DNA from 2 places in the uncultured Mailhella sp. genome. Region 2 is predicted to be linked to the other one. Evidence: predicted binding sites of a transcription regulator. Region 2 holds the regulator's gene; the other holds the start of a gene.
The links. The regulator sigma-54, encoded in region 2, starts transcription at its own class of promoters, with help from an activator protein. The targets are predictions, from matches to a motif close to CTGGCACGGNNNNTGCTT.
Positions count from the first base shown of each region.

Region 1 (7,412 bases), 1.7 Mb from region 2:
ACGATAACGGCCTGCGATGCGTATTTGTACTGCGCCATCCGCTTGAGAGGGGCAGACCATGCTGTGGCCTGCCCCTGCGGAATGGCTCTTTTTGAGAGAGACGGAGAAGGCGCGGAAGCCTGTCCGCTTCCGCGGCTTTCCTATCAATGGGTCCACATAAGTTCGGCGTAGCTGGGCATGGGCCAGTCGGAACCGGCCATGATGGATTCCAGCTTGTCGGCATAGGCGCGGCATTCGTTCATGGCGGGGAGCACCTCGTCGCGGGCGATGACCGCAGCCTTTTCCGCCTCGGCGGTGTCGGCGAGCACCATGCGTTTTTCGTCAAGCTTGCGCAGGGCGAGCATGAGGCTCTCGGTGGAGGAGGCGAGCATGTCGAGATATTCGGTTTCCGCGGCGGGAGCCTTGCCCATGGCGGTGCGGGTGCGGTTCAGCATTTCGGCGGCGGCGCTCTGCGCCTTCATGGCCGCGGGAACGATGAGCGTGCGGCCCATGCGGCTGGCCGTGGCGGCTTCGATGCCGATGGTCTTGGCGTAGTTCTCGAACAGAATCTCCTGGCGGGAGAGGCATTCGCGTTCGGTGAGAATGCCCTGGCTGGAGAAGGTGGAGAGCACGTCGGGATCGCTGTAGTGTTCGAGGGCTTCCACGGTGTTGGCGTAGTTGGGCAGACCGCGCTTTGCGGCTTCCACGGGCCATTCTTCGGTGTAGCCGTTGCCGTTGAACACGATGGGGGCGTGTTCGGTGAACAGGTCGGTGAGCAGGCTCTGCACGGCGCTGTTCAGATCCTTGCCGGAAGCGACGTCGGCTTCGAGGCGGTCGGCGATGTCTTCAAGGGCGCAGGCCACGGCCGCGTTGATGGCGATGTTGGCCGGAGCGATGGACTGCGAGGAGCCCACGGCGCGGAATTCAAACTTGTTGCCCGTGAAGGCGAAGGGGCTGGTTCTGTTGCGGTCGGAGTAGTCGCAGGGCATGGGAGGCAGCACGTCCACGCCGATGTTCAGCGTAGGCTTGGCCTTCTTGGTGCAGGAGCCGTCGCCGGTGAAGGAACGGACCACTTCGGCCAGCTGATCGCCGAGGTACACGGAGATGATGGCCGGCGGCGCTTCGTTGGCGCCGAGTCTGTGATCGTTGCCCGCGCCGATGGTGCCGAGACGCAGCACGGCGGAGTGCTTGTGCACGGCGCGCAGCACGGCGGCGAGGAAGACCAGGAACTGCGCGTTGTCCTGCGGAGTGTCGCCGGGCTTGAGCAGGTTGTTGCCTTCGGAGTCGGAAAGCGACCAGTTGTTGTGCTTGCCGGAACCGTTCACGCCTTCAAAGGGCTTTTCGTGCAGCAGGCACATGAAGCCGTGGCGGGGCGCGATGTGGCGCATGAGGTTCATGACCAGCATGTTGTGGTCGGTGGCGATGTTCACCTTTTCATAGAGAGGCGCAAGCTCGAACTGGGCGGGAGCCACTTCGTTGTGACGGGTCTGGGCGGGAATGCCGAGACGGTACAGCGTGTGTTCAAGGTCTTCCATGAAGGCCATGACGCGGGAGGGAATGGCGCCGAAATAGTGGTCTTCCATTTCCTGACCCTTGGGGGTGGTGGCGCCGTACAGGGTGCGGCCGGTCATGATGAGGTCGGGACGCTTGGCGGCAAGGGCCTTGTCCACGAGGAAGTATTCCTGTTCCGGGCCGACCTGAGCGTCGACATGGGTGGCGCGGGTGTTGCCGAACAGACGCAGAATGCGCAGCGCCTGACGGGACACGGCGGAAGCGGAACGCAGCAGCGGAACCTTGCGGTCAAGCGCTTCGCCCGTGTAGGAATAGAACATGGTGGGAATGTGCAGCGTGTGACCGATGAGGAAGACCGGAGAGGTGGGGTCCCAGGCGGTGTAGCCGCGGGCCTCGAAGGTGGAACGCAGGCCGCCGGAAGGGAAGCTGGAAGCGTCGGGCTCGCCGGAGAGCAGGGTTTTTCCCGAGAAGGAGCTGATCATCTTGCCGTCAACGGGCTGGAGGAAGGCGTCGTGCTTTTCCGCGGTGAGCCCGGTGAGGGGATGGAACCAGTGAGTGTAATGAGTGGCGCCGCGGGAAACGGCCCAGTCCTTCATGGCGTTGGCCACGGTGCCGGCGATGGCGGGATCGAGGCGGGTGCCGTTGAGGATGGTCTGTTCGAGGTTCACATACACGTCGTGGGGCAGATGCCGGCACATGGTGTCGAGAGTGAACACGTCACAGCCGAAATATTCGTCGTCATGCCTTTGCGGGGTGGAACTTGACATGTTTGTTAACTCCTTGTGGAAAGGCTTCATTGCTTTTTCTGCTACTGTTAAAGCAAGAAGCGTGCCAAGGTTGATTATTTTTATTTAACATACTGAAAATAAAAGAATTAAATTTTTTCATTCCAATGTGAAGTTGCGAGCGAAATATCATTTTCGACTAAAAAGTAGAAAATTACCCCGGTTAAAATTGGACAAAAATGTAACACTTTTCAGGAATGTTCCATTAAAAGCATGAGATTTCCGAAAGTTAGCACAAAAAATGAAAAAATCTACATTTTAGTGGATTTAAGGCAGACCATTCTGATGCCGTCGCGGAACACGGGGGAGAGAAGGGTATTTTTCTACATTAAAGTAGAAAATGTTTCCTCTTTTGTCGTTGCGGGGATTTTGAATTCTTGAGGAAAAAGAGGGAACTTTTTGTCGGATTTACTACTAACTTATTGATAATAAAGGCGAATGGCAACACCTTCGGCCGGAGACGACAGAAATGTTTCCTTCTCTGGGGGCGGAACAGAAAAAGGACGGCGCGACGTGTCGGCCGAGCCGAGGGGAAGACGGAAGAGAGGCGGCCCGCCGCTGAGGGAAGGACATGGGTGATGCCGGGCCGTGATCGACGGAAAGGGGCAAGAAAGGGGCAGGCCGCGGCCTGCACAGTTTGAGGATGTTCGGCAGGGCGGGCCTCCGGTGACGGAAACAGGAGGGGCCGGAGCGGTGCGTCAGGGCGAAGCGGGCATCCTGACGGGACAGGGGAGAGATGCCGGACAGGGACGTCGCGACGTCGAGAACCCGGCGCAAGGGGGAATCAGACCGGAGCAAGGGCATAGTGAAGCCGAAACTTTTATGGCAGGAGGGGACGAGTCGGACCGCATAGCCCCATAGCCGGAGCTGAGAAGAAGGCGAGGAACAGGCCGTCTCCCTTTTTGATGTTCGGCTGGAGGAAACTTTTTCCCGGCGCGTCAGGAAAGGCATTCGCTCCTTCATCTTTTAATGTTGCCGTTCGACGACGTTGCAGGCGGGAGGCGAAGCCGTTGCCGCTCAGCTCGGACATGACGTAGGAGAAGAGCCGCGCCTTTTGGACCGCCTCATGGCAATGAGCCCCGGCAGGGCGGATGCCGGGCGAGACGCTCCTGTTTTCCCTCTGCGCTTTCTGCCTGTGCGGTCTGTGCGGGGAGCGTTTTGGCATCTGGCGACGGAGCACGATGGATGCGGCAACGCGGCGCATTCTTTGATAATATGCGGGGGGGAGAAGGAATCCTTGCTGAACGTTTTTTTTTCTCGTACCATGCAGCCAGACCATGAATTCGAGGTGTCGCCATGACTGTTCGCTGTCCGCGCTGCAAGAGTTCCGATGTGTGCAAGGATAACCGTTACCGGGTGCTCGGCACCACGGCGGGCGGCGTAGGCGGCGCTGCGGCCGGCGTGTCGGGCATCAGCGCCGGAGCGGCGGCCGGGGCCGCCATAGGTTCCGTGTTCCCGGTGATAGGATCGGCCATCGGCGCGCTTGCCGGGGGACTTGTGGGAGCCGTGACCGGGGGCGTTTCGGGCGCGGCGCTCGGCAACAGGGCCGGACATGCCATGGACAACAAATACAATCGACATCTGTACCGCTGCCGCAAATGCGGAAAGCTCTTTGCCTTGTAGCTGCGACCTTGCGCGGACGACCCGCCCGGCGTCAGAGATCCCCTGTCAGGATGTTCAGAGAGGTTCCGTTTTTCCCCGGAGCCTCTTTTTTATGGATGTGCTCCCCCAAAAAAAGAAACCATTCGGATTCCCGGCAAGCCTTCGCTTCCGGCGCATTGCCGCGGACTCTGCCGACAGCAACTATTGCTTCAGTCTGTTATTCGCCAGCCCCCCCTGATAAAAGTTTTCGGAAAGAGGATGGGGGCGCGGGGGGAAGGAGAAAAGCCCTTTTTCAAAAGGGGCTTCATTCCTCGGTCAAACTCTCCCTCTTCCTTCCTCTTTTCCAGCATCTCACCTGCGGCGGAACCATTCGTAAGCCCGGCAAGCCTTCGCTTCCGGCGCATTGCCGCGGACCCTGCCGACGGCAACTATTGCTCCAATCAGTTCTTCGCCCCCCCTGATAAAAGTTTTCGGAAAGAGGAGGGGGGGCGCGGGGGGAAGGAGAAAAGCCCTTTTTCAAAAGGGTTTTCTCCTTCCCCCCGCTCATCTCTCCCCCTCTCTTCCTTTAAAAAAAGCTGCGCCGAGGGGGAAAGTGAGGGCTCGGCGCAGCGGGGCTGCCGCGTGTGCGGCAGCTTTGTTTACAGGGGGTTAGCAGAAGAGGGAGACGCCGGTCTGGTACTTGGTGTCTTCGACGAGAATCTTGATGTCGTACTTGCCGGAGAGGCCTTCCTTGCTGATGTTCTGCTTGATGACGCGGTCGTCGTCTTCGAGGTAGGCGCCGGAGCACATGGCGAGGTGGTAGGAAGCGGCGGTGTTGATGAAGTAGCCGCGGGTTTCCTTTTCGCCTTCGAGCAGCACCATGACCAGAGAGCCGCGGGCGAAGCGGCCGTGGAAGACGATGCGGTCTTCATCTTCCTCGATGTTGACCTGATGCCAGGAGTCGATGACTTCATTGGATTCGGGCACGTCGGGGATGGTGTCGAAGGTGGGGGTCACGTCGAGGTGGCCGAGGAGCTTGCCCTCGCCGAAGGCGGCGTTGTCGCCGTCGTGGTAGGGGAAGAGCTTTTCAGCGCGGTAGAAGTTGCCGTCCACTTCCATGGAGTACATAACCACGCCGTCCTTCTGTTCCACGGTCTTGGCGCAGATGTCGGTGCCGGGTTCCTTCTTGGGATTGATGAAGGCGCCGAGCTTGTCGGAGGCGTAGCCGTCCTTCCAGCCGATGCCGCCGGAATGGATGAGGTAGTGGCCTTCGTCGTAGTATTCCACGTTGCAGATGTAGGGGGAGAAGAAGGTCTGGCCGAGTTCCTTGCCGTACTGCCACACCTGTTCGATTTCCATCTTGTCGGTGTCGATGCGGTAGCGCACGCCGCGGGAGAAGTTGTCGCGGTTGCGGATGTAGCGTTCCTTCACCTTGGAGCGGTACTGACCGTTGTCGAAGCACATGATGTCGCCGTCGGGGCAGACCACGCAGGCGTGCTGTTCATACTGCCAGTCGAAGTTTTTCACGTCGCCCACGGGCTTGAAGAAGTACTTCTGCATGTCTTCGGGCCAGGTTTCGGGGTCGCCGATGATCCAGTTGAGCTTGCTGGTTTCGTAGTCGAAGTTGACGATGGCGTCCTGATGGCGGCCGGAAATGGTGATGGTCTTGTTCTTGTCGTTGTACCACAGGGCGTTGTTGTGGAACCAGTCGTGGGCGTCCTGGGAGCCGGAACCGGCCACGTTCTGGGGCAGGAAGGTCTTGTAGTCCCAGGTGCGGAGCACTTCGCCGGTTTCGCGGTCGAGCAGGGCGATCATGTCTTCGACGGTGTCGGTGGTGAAGTCCTGGGTGAGGGCGAGGATGTTGCCGTCGGGCATTTCAAAGTGATCGTGGTGATAGTTGCCCGGCATGCGGAATTCCTTGTAGATTTTGCCGAGCAGGTTCAGTTCGATGAGGCCGGTGGGGCAGTAGGGCATGTGGCAGAAGCGGTGAGAGCCGGTCATGATGTTGCCGTTCTTCACGCGCTTGATGTCGAACATGGTGTTTTCGGTGAGCAGCCAGCGGATGTCGCCCATGTAGTCGTAGGCGGTGGGGAGGTTCTTGCCGGCCGGGGTGAGGAACATGAAGTTGTTGCCGAAGTAGTCCATGGACGTGTTGATGTTGCGGCAACGGCACACGTCTTCGGGCAGAGGCTGGGACTGGATGGAGAAGGTGTTCTTTTCGCCGGTGGAGAGTTCCACGGTCACGCGGGTGGCCACGCCTTCGTAGAGGCCGATGACCGGAATGAAGTGATCGGTGCCTTCGGGGAAGGTGTGAACGATGTTTTCACGGTCGTTGCGCTTGCCGTGAATGGTCATGGTGGCGGAGGCGGGCTTTTCGCTCTTGAAGAGGATCAGCGCGCAGAGCGGATTGATGAAGTAGGGGTTGACCAGAACATGGGCGTTTTCGAGCGTGGGCTTTTCCGCTTCAAAAGCGGCAAGGAATTCCTTCTCGGCGCGATTCTGGCGAGTGATGAGGTGATCGTTGTAGGTGTGCGTCACTTTGCTGCTCATGGCTGGACTCCTTTCAGCGTTCTACGTGTGGATATATGGGTGTGGGGGTTAGGCTTTGAGCTTGGCTATTTCCTGAATGATGGCGGGCTTCTGCTTCAGGCCTTCGAGGCGGGAGACTTCCGCGCCGTCCTTCATGAAGAGCATGGTGGGGAAGCCCTTCACGCCGCAGCGTTCCTTGAGGTCCTGATTGGCGTCGAAGTCCACGGTGAAGATGCGGAAGTCGGGATCGTTCTTGTCGATGTCCTTGAGCACGAAGGAAAGCATTTTGCAGGGGCCGCAGGTTTTGGAATAAAATTCCACCAGCATGACGCCGGACTTGTCCATGCTGTCGTAGGCGGCGGTGTCGATTTCTTTGATCATGGGGGAGTCTCCTTGGAAAAATGAGTGTTGCGGAACGGCGTTCCGGGCGTAAAAAGAGGACTAGCCTCTCAGCTTTTCAACGTATTTGGAGGCGGAGTTGGCGGCTATGGCGCCGTCGCCGCAGGCGGTGGCCACCTGGCGCAGGCCCTTCACGATGATGTCGCCGGCGGCGAAGATGCCGGGGCGGGAGGTGGCCATGGAGGCGTCGGTCACGATGCAGCCGGTTCTGTCGAGAATGCCGAGGTCGGCGCAGAAGGAGGCCGTGGGTTCGAGGCCGATGTATTCAAACACGCCGTCGCAGGAAACGGTGCGTTCGGTGGCGTCTTCCTTCGTGGACTTGAAGTGCACGCCTTCGAGCTTGTCGTCGCCCAGGAATTCGAGCACGTCCTGATAGGGATAGATGGTCACGTTGGGCATGGCGCGCAGCTTGTCGCAGGCCATGGGATCGGCGGTGAGGTCGAACATGGTCACGATGGTGAGCTTGTTCACGATGCCGGCGAGGTAGATGGATTCTTCCACGGCGGAGTTGCCGCCGCCGATGACCACGACGTCCTTGCCGCGGTACTGGGCGCCGTCGCAGATGGCGCACCAGCTGATGCCGGCGCCGGTGTGCTTGTCTTCGCCGGGAATGTGCAGGCGGCGGGG
Region 1 covers NZ_OZ007001.1:2,393,007-2,400,418, forward strand. The annotation lists gene ABGT79_RS10005 (glutamine synthetase III) at 144-2,258, opposite strand; gene ABGT79_RS10010 (hypothetical protein) at 3,097-3,306, opposite strand; gene ABGT79_RS10015 (glycine zipper domain-containing protein) at 3,573-3,899, shown strand; gene ABGT79_RS10020 (aryl-sulfate sulfotransferase) at 4,527-6,407, opposite strand; gene ABGT79_RS10025 (co-chaperone YbbN) at 6,456-6,767, opposite strand; gene ABGT79_RS10030 (FAD-dependent oxidoreductase) at 6,828-7,412, opposite strand, start outside.
Region 1: a site for sigma-54 is predicted at 2,309-2,326, ahead of ABGT79_RS10005 (glutamine synthetase III). Genes of this name have one in related genera too.

Region 2 (7,412 bases):
GCTGCTCGCCGCGCGCGGCGTCTTCCATCACCGCGTTCACGACGTGGCCTCCGCCCGGCGAGCCCTCACCCTCGCGGAACACTTCACCCCCTGGAAAGACTGACATGTTCGCACTGGGACAGTTGACATTCGGCTGGCGAGACCTGCTGGACATTCTCATAGTAGCCATTCTCTGCTACTACGGCATCCGCTTCGTGCGGGGCACGCGCGCCATGGCCGCCCTGAACGGCCTGCTCCTGCTGCTCGCCCTGTTCGCGGCCGCCCAGTTCCTCGGCCTGTTCACCCTCGTGTGGCTGCTCCAGAACGTGTTCAGCTCCCTGTTCCTCGTGGTGGTCATCCTGTTCCATCAGGACATCCGCCAGGCTCTCTCCAACATGAACTTCCGACATCTTTTCCGGCGCAAGGCCAACGTGCGCACGGAAATGATAAGCACCGTGAGCCGCACCGCCTGCGCTCTCGCCGCCCGCCGCATCGGAGCCATCATCGTCATCGAACGCAACGTCGCCCTCGGCGACATGACCGAAAAGGGCGTCACCATCGACGCCGTGGTTTCGCAGGATCTGCTCGCCACCATCTTCTTTCCCAACACGGCGCTCCACGACGGCGCCGTCATCATAGGCCACAACGACCGCATTACCGCGGCAGGCTGCGTGCTGCCGCTCGCCAACGTCGCCCGTCAGCACTTCGGCACCCGTCACCGGGCCGCCATCGGCATCACCGAAGTGAGCGACGCCATCTCCATCGTGGTATCGGAAGAACGCGGAGAAGTGACCCTAGCCCAGGACGGCCACCTCTCCAATCCCCTGAATCAAGAACGCCTGGAACGGATACTGGCCAATGTCCTCAATCAATAACAGCCGGTTGCAGACCGTTCTTTCCGTACTGCTCTCCCTCGTCATCGCCACGGGGCTGTGGTATCTCGTCGTCGGTCGCGATCACGTGGAAACGCAGGTCGAACTGCGCGTGGAATACCGCGGCCTGCCCGACGGACTCATCATCCGCGAGGGCATGGTCAATCACATTTCCGTGCGCCTGCGCGGTTCCGCCGAACTTCTGCGCAATCTGCATTCGCGCGACCTCGTCTATACCGTGGATCTTTCCGGCGTGCAGCGCGGCGCCACCGCCCTGCCCCTGGCCGTGGATTCCATGCCCGACTTCAAGGCCTTTGAAATACTCGAAATCATGCCGAGCAGACTCGTGCTTGAGGCCGACGCCCTCACCGAACGCGTAGTGCCGCTCGAAAACAAGATGCTGCCCCTGCCGGCGGATTCGCCCTACCTTATTTCCCACGCCATTCTTGAGCCGTCCTTCGTCACGGTGAAGGGCCCGGAAACTCAGGTCAACTCCCTCGACCGGCTCATCGTGGTGTACGATCCCACCAAGAACGCCAGCGAAGGCCCCCATGAGGCCAACGTGGCCATCGTGGCCCCGCCGCAGGTGGAAATCACCCCGCCCGTGACCACACTGCGCTACTCGCTCGACCTCAAGACCCAGAACGTCACCCTCTCGCGGGAAATCCAGCTCGACAACGACGACGAAGGCTACAGCGTGCGTCCCGATCAGGCCAGCGTGGAAATCTCCGTGCCCGAAGCCCTCGTGGAAGACCGCGACTACCTCGACGCCGTGCGCGTCATCGTGCGCCAGCCCGCCGACTTCACTCCCGGCGACAGCGCGGAAGTCACCCCCATAGTCATGCTTCCCTCGGGCGCGGGCCTCATTTCCATCGAACCGCCCACCGTCATGCTCTTCAGCCGCACCGACATCGGCGCGGAAAGCCACAACTGGGCCCCGGCCGAAAGCATATTCACCCTGCCGACCAACACCTTCGGCATGAAACTGCCCGATCAGCGGGTGTCCGGAAACTTTTCGCTGAGCGACGTCGTGCTGCCTTCGGCCTCCATGCCTCAGCCCAACGACCTCAAAGTGCCGCCCGCCCTCTCCGGCGACGACAAGCCCGCCGATCAGCCCCCCGCGTCCGGAACAGACTCCGCTCCCGCCAAGGTGACCGTGCCCGCCAAGGTCGCCGCTCCGGCAAGCATCGCCGTACCGGCAAAAGTCGCTCCGACAAAAGTCGCCGCGCCCGCCGCTTCCGCCTCCACGGCCGGAACCGCGAACGCCGCGACCTCCGTCAGCGTCGGCGGCCACGGCGGAACAACTGCTCCCAAAGCACCCATCGAAACACAGGATTAGCCATGTCTGAACGTCTTTTTGGCACCGACGGCCTGCGCGGCCGGGTCAACACCTATCCTCTCACGGCCGAAATGGCCCTGCGCCTCGGCCTCGCCGCCGGCACCGTGTTCCGCTCCGACGAATGCCGCCGCAAGGTCATCATCGGCAAGGACACCCGTCTCTCCGGCTACATGTTTGAATCCGCGCTCACCGCGGGCCTGTGCGCCTCCGGCATGGACGTGTATCAGGTGGGCCCCCTGCCCACTCCCGCCATCGCCTTCCTCACCCGCAACATGCGCGCCGACTTCGGCGTGGTCATTTCCGCCTCGCACAATCCCTATCACGACAACGGCATCAAGTTCTTCGACCGCGAAGGCTTCAAGCTTCCCGACGAGGTCGAAGACAAGATGTCCGAGCTCATCCTCGACAAGGACTACGAATGGGACTACCCCGCCTCCAACAAGGTGGGCCGCGCCTACCGCATCGTGGACGCCTCGGGCCGCTACATCGTGTATCTCAAGAGCAGCTTTCCCCAGCAGCTCACCCTCGACGGCCTGCGCGTGGTCATCGACTGCGCCAACGGCGCCAACTACAAGGTCGCACCCCTCGCCCTTGAGGAACTCGGCGCCGAAGTCTTCCGCCTCGGCACCTCGCCCGACGGTTTGAACATCAACTATCAGTGCGGCTCGCTCCATCCCGAAAACCTTCAGGCCAAGGTGCGCGAAGTGCGCGCCGACGTCGGTCTCGCCCTCGACGGCGACGCCGACCGCCTCCTCGTGGTCGATGAAAAGGGACGTCTGCTCGACGGCGATCAGATCATGGCCATCTGCGCCGACGACCTCATGAAAAAGGGCAAGCTCAACAAGAACATTCTCGTGGGCACTGTCATGAGCAACATGGCCCTCGAAGTGTTCATGAAGGAACGCGGCGGCCAGCTCCTGCGCACCAAGGTGGGCGACCGCTACGTCATCGAAGCCATGCGTCAGCACAACGCCATGCTCGGCGGCGAACAGTCGGGACACCTCATTTTCCGCGAATACGGCACCACCGGCGACGGTCTGCTCGCCGCTCTCCAGATTCTGCGCATCATGCGCGAAACCGGACGTCCCCTCTCCGAACTGGCCGACCGTCTCAAGCTCTATCCGCAAAAGCTCATCAACGTGAGCATTTCCCGCAAGATTCCCTTTGAAAAGTGCGAAAAGCTCATGGCCGCCCAGAAGGACATCGAAGAAAAGCTCGGCACTCACGGCCGCGTGCTGCTGCGCTACTCCGGCACCGAAAACCTCTGCCGCGTCATGGTGGAAGGCGAAGACGAAGACTTCGTGCGTCGCGCCGTCCGCCGTCTGGCCGACGTGGCTTCCGAAGAACTCCGCTGAAACCTGTCGCGGCACGGAATTACCGCTCCGTGCCGCGTTTTTGTCGACCGTGCCTCCCCTTTCAACCGTCACCAGGAGAAATTATGGCCTTTGAAATCAAACAGCAGTTCAAACTGAGCCAGCAGCTCCACATGACGCCCATGCTCAAGCAGGCCATTTCCCTGCTTCTGTTCTCCCGTCAGGAACTGGTGGAAGCGGTGCAGCGGGAACTGCTGGAAAATCCCTTCCTTGAGGAGCGCGAAACCGACAACGCCGCCTCCTCCGCTCCCGACGCCGCGGCCGATTCCCGCAAAAGCGCCGAACAGGACAGCCCCTGGCCTCAGGAAGAAGTGGCCCGCAGCGCCGAATGGGAAGAATATCTCGGCGAATTTTCCAGTCAGTCGCGCGTGGCTCAGCAGGAATTCGAGGCCGCCGAAGAGGACGGCAATCCCCTCGAAGCCTGCCACTCCGCCGAACCCAACCTCGAAGCCCATCTCATGGGACAGCTTCTGCTCTCCCCCCTCACCGAAAAACAGAAGTCCATCGGCGAGTGCATCATCGGCAACCTCGACGAAACCGGCTACCTCACCGCCACCGACGAAGAAATCGCCTCCCTCGCCGGCGCGGATCCCTCCGAAGTGCCGCCCGTGCTCTCCGCCATCCAGAATTTCGATCCCGTCGGCGTGGCCGCGCGTTCCCTTTCCGAATGTCTGCTCATCCAGCTGCACGCCCGACGCGACGATCGTGACCCCATCCTCGTCGATCTCGTTCAAAATCACCTCGAAGACCTTGAAAAACAGCGCTATAAGCCGCTGTTGCGCCATTTTCACATCGACCTCGACACCCTCAAGGAATACATAGGCATCATCCAGAGCCTGGAACCCCGCCCCGGCGGCAGCCTCGGCAGCAGCACGCCCTGCTACGTCAGCCCCGACATCTTCGTGCGCAAGGTGAACGGAGAATTCGTCATCCTCATGAACGACGAAGACCTGCCCCACCTCCAGCTTTCCCCCCTCTCCGAAGAGCTCGCCGAGAAAAACCGCTCCAGCGAGGAAAAGGACTACATGAACGACCGACTGCGCTCGGCCGTGTGGATCATCCGCAGCCTCGAAGAGCGGCAGCGCACCCTCTATCAGGTGATGGAAAGCATCGTGAAGCATCAGCACGACTTCTTTGAATACGGCGTGTACAAGCTCAAGCCTCTGGTGCTCAAGGACATCGCCGAAGACATCGGCCGCAGCGAATCCAGCATAAGCCGCATCACCACCAACAAGTATGTGGGCACCCCCCACGGCATCTTCGAGCTCAAATACTTTTTCAACAGCGCCCTCTCCTCCAGCGACGGCAGTCAGGTGGGCTCCGAAAGCGTCAAGGCCCGCATCCGCGCCCTCATCGACGGCGAAGACCAGTCCCATCCCCTGTCCGATGAAGACATCAGCTCCCGCCTCAACGAGGGCCTCGGCGTCAAAATCGCCCGCCGCACCGTGGCCAAGTACCGCGAAGAACTCGGCATTCCGTCATCGTCGCGCAGAAAGAAGCATCTGTAAAAGTCGCCCGCGAACGTCACCAGCGTCGCCCCATCCCGTCCGGTGCGGAACAATCGCGGCACGATTTCCGTTTTCAACTTTCGCCCTCCAGGGGCCGTCGCTTCTACGGCTCAAAAAGGCAGAAGGCATGGCGCGCCCCGTGTTTCCGACACGAGGGCGCGTTTTTTTTCACGCTTCCGGCAGCACTTGGCGCACGCAGAGCCGCGAAACATGAAAACGCCCCTTTCTCTGATTCACGGCCGCTTTTTGCCTCTTGCCGACACGAAAAAACTCTCGTTGCGCCCAGGGGCCCTTGAACCTGCAAGTCCCAGGTGCTAGCATCGTTCAAAAATTCCGTCCCTTCCTCCTTTCCGCAAATCGTAATCTTGCCCGCCCGCCTCTGGGAACGTACACATGGATGACGCCGTCCTTTCCCTGGAAGAAGCCCTGAAAAACAAAACCTTCCTCGTCAAAAGCTATCAGCGCGGCTACCGCTGGACGGACACGCATGTGGACGCGCTTTTACAGGACATTGCGGACTTTGCCAAAAGCGGCAAAGAACACGAGTCCTATTTTCTGCAGCCCGTCATCGTCAAAAGCCTGAAACAAAAAGACGGTTCCGAGAGCTGGGAGCTCATCGACGGTCAGCAGAGGCTCACCACCATTTTTCTCATGGACGCCGTCCTTTGCCGCGCCCTGAACAGGAGCAGCGCCTTTCCTTCAGGATACGCTACGAAAACCGGGAAAAAAGCGGTGAATTTCTGCGTCGTCTTGCCCGGGAACCAGAGTGGGCGGAAAGTGCGGAGGGGCAGAAGGAATCTGGAAAAAATCCCGACTTCCATTACATGGCCCGGGCATGCCTGAGCGTGACGGCGTTCTTCCGCGAACACGCGCCCGGCGAAGCGCTGTACGAAGCGTTTTCCCGGCGCGTACGCGTGCTCTGGTACGACGTGACGGGAGAGGAAGGAAGCACGGAGCAGCGCTTCGCCCGCCTGAACATGGGCCGCATTCCCCTGACCGGCGCGGAACTCTGCCGGGCGCTTCTCATCAGTCGCGCGGGGCGAGAGGACGGGCATCCGGGAGCCGACAAACCTCATGCGTCCGGACTTTTTGCCGGCAGGTCTCAAATTCTGCTCGGCAGTCTTTGGGACGACATGGAACGCTCGCTGCACGAACCGTCGTTCCGGGACTTTCTCGGCCTCGACGGCGACGATTCCGGCGCTCCCCGCATGGGCTTTCTTTTGGATATCGTCACCGGGCGGCCGCACGGCGATCCCGACGATCAGTTTTCCTTCCGGCGCATGAGCGAGAGACTGAAACAGGGAGAGCGCGCCCGCAGCGTATGGCACGACGTGGTGCTGAGCTGGCAGCTTCTGCGCTTCTGGCATGAAGACAACGACCTCTATCACTGGACGGGCTGCCTCATCAGTAAAGCGGTCAGGCACGGCAGCGCCGTCCCCTGTCTGCAACACCTGCTTGCCCTGGCGCGGGAAAACAGAAAGTCGATCTTCCGCAAAAAGCTGCTGGAAGAAATACGGACGGTCATGTTCGGCGGCAACGCCCTGCCCGATCTGCACGCGCTGCGCTACGACAGTGATTACGACCTCATTCGACGGCTGCTCTTTCTCTTCAACGTCGAACTCTCGCGCGAAAAGGGCCGCCGCTTCCCCTTCGGAGAGCATCGACGGCAGAGCTGGAGTCTGGAACACATTCAGGCGCAGAACGTCGAGAGCCTGACGAATGTACGCGATCAGACCAACTGGGTGAGGGATCACCTCGACGAGCTGCGTCAGATGTCTCCAGACGCGCTGACGAAAGAAGAAAAGCACATGAGCGACGACGAATTCCAGGAGAAAAAAAGCGCGCTTGCGGCATCCTGTTCGGCCTTTCTGAAAAAAGACGACGAAAAGAAAAACATGGAGGACTTCGATGCGCTGTACAACGCCGTTATGCAGTTCCTGCGCCGCGTTTCGGGAGACAGCGACGAGCGAACGCACACGCTGGGGAATCTCGCCCTTCTGGACGGCGGAAGCAATTCCCGCCTGAACAACGCCATTTTCGCCGTCAAAAGGACAAGGCTGCTCAACATGATGCGGCAGGGAATCTATGTGCCTCCCGGCACCGTCGCCGTGTTCCTGCGCGCCTTCACGCAGGAACATTCCGTCTCTCCCTGCTGGACCGTCCGGGACATGGACGACTATGAACGGGAAATAGAGAAAACTCTCAGCGCCTTCTGCGAGTCTCAGGGAGGAATTCCGTCATGAACGGCATGACTTTTCACCAGCTGCTTCAAGATCATGACATCGTCATTCCCGTCATTCAGCGCGACTATGCCCAAGGCAGGAGCGATGAGCGCCGCGTT
Region 2 covers NZ_OZ007001.1:716,768-724,179, forward strand. The annotation lists gene folP (dihydropteroate synthase) at 1-103, shown strand, start outside; gene cdaA (diadenylate cyclase CdaA) at 105-854, shown strand; gene ABGT79_RS02805 (hypothetical protein) at 838-2,190, shown strand; gene glmM (phosphoglucosamine mutase) at 2,193-3,545, shown strand; gene rpoN (RNA polymerase factor sigma-54) at 3,629-5,071, shown strand; gene ABGT79_RS02820 (DUF262 domain-containing protein) at 5,465-5,914, shown strand; gene ABGT79_RS02825 (hypothetical protein) at 5,896-7,314, shown strand; gene ABGT79_RS02830 (DUF262 domain-containing protein) at 7,311-7,412, shown strand, end outside.